DNA from 2 places in the Larsenimonas rhizosphaerae genome. Region 2 is predicted to be linked to the other one. Evidence: predicted binding sites of a transcription regulator. Region 2 holds the regulator's gene; the other holds the start of a gene.
The links. Region 2 encodes LexA, which represses DNA repair genes until DNA is damaged. Its sites were predicted from a motif close to TACTGTNTANNTANACAGTA; they were not measured.
Positions count from the first base shown of each region.

Region 1: OQ287_RS10725 (YqiA/YcfP family alpha/beta fold hydrolase) is a predicted target of LexA. The motif match lies at 1,714-1,733, and genes of this name have one in related genera.

Region 1 covers NZ_JAPIVE010000003.1:144,488-149,210, forward strand. Annotated here, with positions in the region: gene parE (DNA topoisomerase IV subunit B) at 1-1,052, opposite strand, end outside; gene OQ287_RS10725 (YqiA/YcfP family alpha/beta fold hydrolase) at 1,065-1,685, opposite strand; gene pgi (glucose-6-phosphate isomerase) at 1,790-3,445, opposite strand; gene cmoA (carboxy-S-adenosyl-L-methionine synthase CmoA) at 3,580-4,332, shown strand; gene cmoB (tRNA 5-methoxyuridine(34)/uridine 5-oxyacetic acid(34) synthase CmoB) at 4,334-4,723, shown strand, end outside.
Region 2 covers NZ_JAPIVE010000001.1:1,203,072-1,207,794, reverse strand. Annotated here, with positions in the region: gene rpsA (30S ribosomal protein S1) at 1-449, shown strand, start outside; gene rnt (ribonuclease T) at 571-1,239, opposite strand; gene OQ287_RS05605 (argininosuccinate synthase) at 1,461-2,681, shown strand; gene lexA (transcriptional repressor LexA) at 2,753-3,382, opposite strand; gene OQ287_RS05595 (TetR/AcrR family transcriptional regulator) at 3,481-4,146, shown strand; gene nagZ (beta-N-acetylhexosaminidase) at 4,143-4,723, shown strand, end outside.

The DNA of each region.
Region 1 (4,723 bases), on a different contig from region 2:
GCGTCCTTGACCACGGCAGAGACAAAGGCGGCCACACTTCGTGAAGACAATCGCTCCTTGGTCTGCCCTGCAAACTGCGGGTCATGCATCTTGACCGACAGCACAAAGGCGCAACGCTCCCAGATATCATCGCCGGTCAGCTTGACGTTTTTCGGCAACAGCCCGCGGTAATCACAGAACTCCCGCAGGGCATCCACCAGCCCGCTGCGAAAACCGTTGACATGCGTCCCGCCCAGTGGCGTGGGAATGAGGTTGACGTAGGATTCCATCAGCGCCTCGCCGCCTTCGGGCAGCCACTGAATCGCCCAGTCCACCGCATGGGCCTCATCCTCAAAGGCCCCCATGAAAGGCGAGCTCGGCACCACCTCGAATCCGTCGGTAGCCTGGCTCAGGTAATCCCGCAGGCCATCCTCGAACTGCCAGACCGTCTCGGTACCGGCGCTGTCAATCAGCGTGACCTTGAGCCCCGGGCACAGTACCGCCTTGGCCCGCAGCAGATGCGAGAGCCTAGAGACCGAGACCCTGGGCGTATCAAAATACGCAGCCTCCGGCCAGAACCGCACCACCGTGCCTGTTACCCGTTTGGCACAGGTACCAATGGTGTGCAGGTCCTCGACCTTCTCGCCCTTTTCAAAGGCAATGGCCTGGCGCTGACCGCCTCGGGCGACTTCGACTTCAAGCCGGGTGGAGAGCGCATTGACTACCGACACCCCCACCCCATGGAGGCCACCGGAAAAGCGGTAGCTGGCATCGGAGAACTTGCCACCGGCATGAAGGCGCGTCAGGATCAGCTCGATGCCGCTGACGCCATGTTCCGGGTGGATATCGGTCGGCATGCCGCGACCGTCGTCAGAGACTTCTACACAGCCGTCTTCATGCAGGCGGATGATGATGCTGTGAGCATGGCCGGCCAGTGCTTCATCCACACTGTTATCGACCACCTCCTGCACCAGGTGATTGGGTCGGGACGTCTCGGTGTACATCCCGGGACGCTTTCGAACCGGCTCCAGGCCGGAAAGCACCTCAATGGCGCTGGCACTATATTCGCTCATGGATTCCAGACGTTATGACAGACATTCAACGAGGTCGGCACGGTTCAGGGTCAAACCACCCTGGGCCAGTACCGTCGGCAGGAAATCGGCGTAGCGATCAAGTCCGTGGGTATCACCCTCACTCAACAGCGTGCGGCTTCCCTTGAGCAATTGCTCTGCCTCACGGTAATCAAGGGTGTCATCGGCGGTGCCATAAATGGCAAGGCACCGTTCCATCCGGCGTGGAGAGGTTACCTCCAGCGCCTTGAGTTCATCGACGAACGCAGGCTCGATAAAGCAGGCATCGCCCGTATAGGGGTTTTCATGTGTGGTACCCACCCATTGGCTCGCCAGCATCGACGGGCGCACGGCGGGATTGATCAATACCAGCGCCTCGACATCAAATCGTTCGGCAAGCCCCAGTCCCACGAAACCGCCCAGCGAACTGCCAATGACCAGCGTACGGCCCGGCAACGCCCTGAAGGCCGCTTCAGCGATGGCAAACGCCTCACCCGGGCGCGGGATCAGATGGGGAGCATGAAAATCCGGCCGCGGAGTGGCCAGAGCACAGGCCTTGCGAGTCATCTCGCTTTTCCAGGCAGAAGGATGGCTGTTGAACCCGTGCAGGTACAAAACATGATCGACGGTGGCCATGGTTATCCTCTCGCGCTGATGGCGCAACTACTGTACATATAAACAGCCACCGTGAAAAGTACGCCGCATCCCGTATCCGGAATGCGGCGCCGGGCAACCCGGGCTTAGTGTTCGCGTGTCTGCTGCCAGACGGTTTCGATCAGATGACGGCTGGAGGTGTCGAGGGACTCGACGCCCTTGCCGGTGCGAATGATTTCCTCAGTAGCATTGGCAATTTCCTTGCCAAGCTCAACGCCCCACTGATCGAAGGAATCAACGTCCCAGATCGTGCCCTGGACAAACACCTTGTGTTCGTACAGTGCAATCAGTGCGCCCAGGGTCTCAGGCGTCAGCTGTTCAATCAGAAGCGTCGAGGACGGCTGGTTGCCGCGGTAGCGCTTGTAGGGCGGTGCATCGGCATTGCCGCCTTCGACCGCATCATCACCCAGCATCAGCACACGGGACTGGGCAAAGCAGTTCGACAGGGATAGACGATGCTGTGCCTTGAGGTCACGACGCAGTCCTTCATCCTCGATGTAATCGTAACGCTCGATCGGAACAATAAAGTCGCAGGCTACCGGCTGGGTGCCCTGATGCAGCAACTGGTAAAAGGCGTGCTGACCGTTCGGCCCGATTTCACCCCAGATCACCGGGCAGGTCGAGTAATCAACCGGCTGGTTATCGCTGGTAACGGACTTGCCGTTGGATTCCATCTCGAGCTGCTGGAAATAGCCCGGCATGTGCTTGAGACGTCCGTCGTACGGCAGTACCGCCAGCGAACGAATATTCAGAAAGTTCACGTTCCAGATACCGGCCAGGCCGAACAGCACCGGCAGGTTCTCCTTCAGGGGTGCTGTACGGAAGTGCTCGTCCATTTCGTGGGCGCCGGCCAGCAGGCGACGGAAGTTGTCCATGCCGATGTGCAGGGCGATCGGCAGGCCAATGCCGCTCCACAATGAATAACGGCCACCGACCCAGTCCCAGAACAGCAGCTGGTTGTCGGCATGAATGCCCCACTCGCTCATTTTCTCGGGCTTGGTCGATACTCCGATGAAATGCTGGTGCTTGATGAAGCCTTCGCTGCAGCCCTTCAGCCAGAACTTCAGCCACTCCATCGCAGTCTCGGCGTTCGACAGGGTGTCGATGGTGCCGAAGGATTTCGAGGACAGGATAAACAGGGTGGTTTCAGGATTGACGTCCGGCAGGAGGTCGGCAAGCTGCGAGCCATCGATGGTTGACGCAAAGTGTACGTTCACGTGATGGACATCGTCGGGTGCAAAGGCATCCAGCGACTGACTGACCATCAACGGCCCCAGATCGGACCCACCGACCCCGAGGTTGATCACGTCCGTGATCGGCTTGCCGGTCGCGCCGCGCCACTGGCCGGCATGAACCCGCGATACCAGCACCTCCATGCGGCCCAGGGTAGCATGCACGTCACTGACGACATCCTGTTCATTGACATGCAGCTCGCTGGACTCCGGCAGGCGCAGGGCCGTATGCAAGGCCGGACGCCCCTCGGTGACATTGACCTGGCCGCCACTGAACAACTGCTCGATGGCCCCGGACATGTTCCGCTCCTCGGCCAGCGCCATGAGACCGTCCAGGGTCGATGGCCGCATGCGCTGCTTGGACATGTCCAGCATGATGCCGGCGGCACGCTGGGCAAAGATATCGAAACGCCCTTCCTCATTGATCAGTTCACGCAGGTGGACGTCCTTCATTTCCTGGTGATAATGCGTTTCCAGTGCCTGCCAGGCACGTGTTTCGCGAATCGACATGCTCAAAATGCTCCTTCCTGGACGTGCAGCGGAAATCGTCACAGCGTAAACTAGCGACCATTACGTCGCCATGACGCGGTAGATGCTACCGTCGATTCCCGATGCTTCACTCCATATGTTGACTGTTTGATCCTATGACCGAGCCATCTTACCGCGACGCGCTCTTTACGACACCCCTGGACGACGTCGCCAGTTTTTCCTTCGACGAGCAGGTTGTCCAATGCTTTCCGGACATGATCCGCCGCTCCGTGCCGGGCTATGGCCAGATTATCGGCATGATCGGCGTGCTCGCCAGACGCTACCTGCCTCCTGAAGGCCATATCTACGATCTGGGCTGTTCCCTGGGAGCCTCGACCTTTTCGATCTGTCGACAACTGCCCCCTGATGCCTTCACGCTCGATGCCGTTGACCTGTCTCCGCCCATGATCGCCCGGGCCCGCGAAGTGCTGGCCGACAGCTACCCCACACACCGCATCAGGCTGTATGAAGGGGATATACGCACCCTTGAGTATCGACCGGCGGACATGATCGTGCTCAATTTTACCCTGCAGTTTCTGGCCCCCGAGGAGCGTGATCAGGTGATCCAGTCACTGGCCGACGCCCTGAACCCCGGTGGTCTGCTGGTGCTGTCCGAAAAAATTGTCGACGACAACCCTGCCAGTGAGCAACTGCTCTTTGAACTTCATCACGACTTCAAGCGTGCCAATGGCTACAGCGACCTTGAAATCAGCCAGAAGCGCAGCGCCCTGGAAGATGTAATGATCACTGACAGCCTGACGACCCATCATGAGCGCCTGGCACGTGCCGGTCTGACACGCAGTGTCACCTGGTTTCGCCAGTTGAACTTTGCCTCCATGATTGCCTTCAAGCCCGGAACCGCTGACTGACATGCCGATAGATCCGCGCCATTTACCGCTTTATCACGCCTTTATCGAACACGATCTGGCCCCCTGGCTCGCCTGTCTGCCTGCCCAGCTGGCAGAGGGGCTGGATACACGCCGCCATGGTGACCTTTCCGGGTGGCTCCGGGTACTCGACAAGCTGGGTAACGTCAAGGAACCGCGCGTCAGCCTCACCACCCCCCATGTCAGCGTTGATGCCGACCTGTCCGAGGGTGATCAGCAGCGCTGCGCCAATCTGCTCAAGGCCCTCGCCCCCTGGCGCAAGGGCCCATGGCGAGTAGGCACCACCGTCATCGATACCGAATGGCACTCGGACTGGAAGTGGGAGCGGCTGGCGCCTCATATCAGCGACCTGACCGAGCGTCGGGTGCTGGAT
Region 2 (4,723 bases):
AAGCTGAAGCACTCATCCTGTCCATCGATCCCGAGCGTGAGCGTATCTCTCTTGGCATCAAGCAGATGGAAAGCGATCCGGTATCCGAGTACCTGGCAGTGAACGACAAGGGCGCTCTCGTAACGGGTCGCGTTGTTGAAGTTGATGCCAAGGAAGCGCTTGTCGAACTGGCAACTGATGTTGTTGCAGTGCTGAAGGCTTCTGAAATCAGCGCTGACCGTGTTGAAGACGCACGTAATGTGCTGAACGAAGGCGATAGCGTCGAAGCACGTATCGTTAACGTTGACCGCAAGAACCGCGTCATCAACCTGTCTGTCAAGGCGAAGGATCAGTCTGATACGCGCAAGACCATGCGTACCATGCGTGATCAGGACAGCACTGCTGATACAGCATCAGGCCCGACTACCATCGGCGATCTGATCAAGCAGCAGATGGAGCAGGATTCCTGATCAGGGAATGACTGCCGCTAAAAAGCCGCCCTTCGGGGCGGCTTTTTTTATGTCTGCTCGATTGTGTCAGAATCGGTCTGTGGCTTGGCATAACCATGGTAACCATAGGTCCGTGGCGGTATCAGCCTTCGTCATCCATGCGCTGTTCAGTGAGTGCCTGTTCCCATCCGCCAAGGTCCTTGAACCGATTGACCATGGCGCAGAAAAGGTCGGCAGTACGCTCTGTATCGTATCGGGCGGAATGAGCTGACTGGCTGTCAAAGGGAATACCTGCAGCGCGACAGGCGCGTGCCAGAACCGTTTGGCCGTACACGAAGCCACCCAGAGTAGCCGTGTCGAAGCTCGAGAAGGGATGAAAGGGATTGCGTTTGAGTCCCTGGCGTTCGATAGCGGCATTTAAAAAGCCGTGATCGAAGGCGGCATTATGGCCTACCAGAATAGCTCGTGTGCAGTTATGTGACTTGATGGCCTTGCGTACAGGCTTGACCAGTGCATCGAGCGCTTCCTTTTCACTGACGGCAATGTCCTTTCGAAACGGGCTGTCCAGCTGAATGCCGGTGAAATCAAGAGCGGCCTGTTCGATATTGGCGCCCTCAAAGGGCGTGATATGAAATGCCCATGTTTCGTCGGGCATCAGGTTGCCCTGGTCATCCATGGTCAGGGTGGTGGCCGCAATCTCGAGAATGGCATCTGTTTTCGAGTTGAAGCCACCTGTTTCGAGGTCCATTACCACCGGCAGGAAGCCACGAAAACGACGAGCCATTAAAGCTGCCGGGCTGGCATCGGTCATAAAGTATCCTTACTGGGAGGCCGCGCTGGGCACACACATGAAACGTGAAGTGAAAAGGGTTAGTGCAAAGTGTAACAGGTGATCATGGGGCCGTCTCACGTGCGTAGGCAGAAGCGGTGTTCGCCACGGGAGAGGGACGTTATAATCATTGAAACTGGCGCCTGCGCGTAATAAAGCGATACGCTATTTTCGTGAGCTTCATCATCAACGAGGAGAAAAGCATGTCCGATGTGAAGAAGGTCGTTCTTGCCTATTCAGGTGGATTGGACACTTCGGTAATTGTCAAATGGTTGCAGGAAACCTATGACTGTGAAGTGGTGACCTTCACTGCCGATCTGGGGCAGGGCGAGGAAGTAGAGCCGGCCAGGGCCAAGGCTGAAGCATTGGGCGTGAAGGAAATCTACATCGAGGATCTGCGTGAAGTCTTTGTGCGCGATTATGTATACCCGATGTTTCGCGCCAACACCATCTACGAGGGCGAGTACCTGCTGGGTACGTCCATCGCCCGTCCGTTGATTGCGCGTCGTCTGATTGAAATTGCCAATGAAACCGGTGCCGATGCCATTTCACACGGTGCGACCGGCAAGGGCAACGATCAGGTGCGCTTCGAGTTGGGTGCCTATGCCCTCAAGCCTGGCGTCAAGGTCATTGCGCCCTGGCGTGAGTGGGATCTGAATTCGCGCGAAAAGCTGATGGGGTATTGCGAAGAGCATGATATCCCGGTTGATTTTGCCAAGAACAAGAAGAAGTCACCTTATTCCATGGATGCCAATCTGCTGCACATCTCTTACGAGGGTGGCAATCTGGAAGATCCGTGGGAGGAAGCAGAAGAAGACATGTGGCGCTGGAGCGTCAGTCCGGAAGCGGCACCGGACACGCCGACCTATGTCGAGCTTACCTACGAGCACGGCGACATTGTGGCCATCGATGGTCAGCCGATGAAGGCGCATGAAGTGCTGTCCTGGCTGAACCGGGTCGGTGGCGAAAACGGCATCGGTCGCCTTGATATCGTTGAAAACCGCTATGTTGGCATGAAATCACGTGGCTGCTATGAGACACCGGGAGGCACCATCATGCTTCGTGCCCATCGGGCCATCGAGTCTCTGACGCTGGACCGTGAAGCGGCGCATCTGAAGGATGAGCTGATGCCGCGTTACGCCGAGGTGATCTACAACGGTTACTGGTGGAGCCCGGAGCGAAAAATGCTGCAGGCTGCAATCGATGAAACGCAGAAGGTAGTCAACGGTGTGGTTCGCCTCAAGCTCTACAAGGGGAATGTGATTGTGGCTGGCCGAAAATCGGACGATTCCCTGTTCGACGCCTCGATTGCCACCTTCGAAGATGATGCCGGTGCCTATGACCAGAAGGATGCTGAGGGCTTTATCAAGCTCAATGCCCTGCGTCTGCGCATTGCCGCTTCACGCGGCCGTGACACTGACTGAGTCGTGGTTATGCCCTGTGTAAAAAAAGCCTCCCGGAAGGGAGGCTTTTTTATGCAGTCGGCAAGGGCAGGTCAGTGCAGCCCACCATTTTCACCGCCTCTGATGATGCCAACACCGATTCCTTCAATGGAAAAGCTGTGGGTTGTCGGATCGATGCAGATAGGGTCGAAATCAGTGTTCTCGGCCAGGAGATACACTGTGTCGTCGCGCCGATCCAGACGCTTGACGGTGACTTCATCGTCGATGCGGGCCACAACGATCTGGCCATTTCGTGCTTCGCTGGTACGATGAACCGCCAGTAAATCACCGTCCAGGATGCCGATGTCCTTCATTGACAGGCCGCGGACACGAAGAAGGTAGTCTGCGCCGGGACTGAAGTAATTTGACGGCAGGGGGCAGTAGCGGTCGATATGGGCCTCTGCCAGAATCGGTGAGCCAGCGGCCACTTCGCCGATGACCGGAAGGCCGCTCTCGGCCGTGTCCTCGGTCTGCGGCAGGCGAATACCGCGAGACGTACCCGGAATCATGTCGATGGCACCCTTTTTCTGCAGGGCGCGAAGATGTTCTTCCGCGGCATTGGCGGAACGAAAGCCCAGCGCCCGTGCAATTTCTGCTCGAGTGGGCGGGTAGCCATACTCCTGGAGTGTTCGCCTTATAAAGTCGTACACTTCCTGTTGTCGCGCAGTCAGCGGGCGTGCCATGGAAACTCCATATTGAAAGGGTGTACAGCCTGTGATTTTATCCAGTCCTTTACGCTCTGCCAAGCAACATTCAAGGGTGACAGGACGGAAAAGAACATATGGAGCAGACAACTACTTCGGAGCGGATCCTCGATGCCGCCGAGGCGCTCTTTGTGGAGCACGGGTTTACCGAAACCTCGTTGCGTGTGATCACGCGCAAGGCCGACGTTAATCTGGCGGCAGTGAATTATCATTTTGGTTCCAAGACGGCCCTTATCCAAGCGGTCTTTGCGCGCCATTTCGATCCGTTCGCCGAGTTGTTTGGCGCCGCTCTGGAGCGTTTGAAAGCTGATTCGCCGCCGTCTCTGGATGTGCTGATAGATACCCTGATTCACTGCGCGCTCAACACCTCCTCATCTCACGGTGATCTTCGCGTGTTCATGAAGTTGCTGGGAATGGCCTATACCCGCCATCAACCGAATCTGCGCGAGTACCTGCAGGATCATTATCGTCCACTGTTTGCCGACTTCATTGATCTGGTTACACAGGCAACTCCAAGGCTGCGGCGTGAAGATCGATTCTGGCGCCTGCATTTTCTACTGGGATCGATCGTGTTTACCCTGTCCAGTCTGGATACTCTGCGCGGCATGCATCCCGGTGAAACCGGCCATATGCCCGTACGTGCTCTGGCCGGCCAGGTTCGGCCAATGGTGCTGGCCACTCTGCAGGCACCTTCTACGGACTCCGCAGCCATTAGCCCCTTTTCTCAAGAGACTTCCTTATGACGTTATCCATTGGCCCGGTCATGCTCGATATCGCCGGTACGCAGTTGACTGACGAGGAGGCGACGCTACTGGCCTCGCCGGCAGTGGCGGGTGTCATCCTCTTTTCTCGAAATATTGATGACGCCTTCCAGGTGCGTGAGCTGTGTGCCTCGATTCGACAGGTCAATCCGGCACTTCTGATTGCCATTGATCAGGAGGGGGGGCGAGTTCAACGGCTGGTGACGGGGGTTACCCGTTTGCCGCCCATGGCAGGTTTCGGGCAGCTTGCACAACGGGAAGGGCAAACTGTAGCGGTGAGTGTGGCGCGTGATACCGGTTGGCTGCTTGGTATGGAAATGGCCGCTGTCGGGGTTGATTTTTCCTTCGCGCCGGTTCTGGACGTTGACAGCGACCGGTGCCCGGCCATCGGCAACCGCGCCTTTTCCGATGACCCCGATATGGTGGCTGCGCTGGCCGGAGCCTTCATCGAAGGGTTGCGTGAAGCCGGTATGGCCAGTGTCGGCAAGCATTTTCCGGGGCATGGTCATGTAGCACTGGATTCCCATCTGACCCTGCCGGTAGATGATCGGTCCTTCAA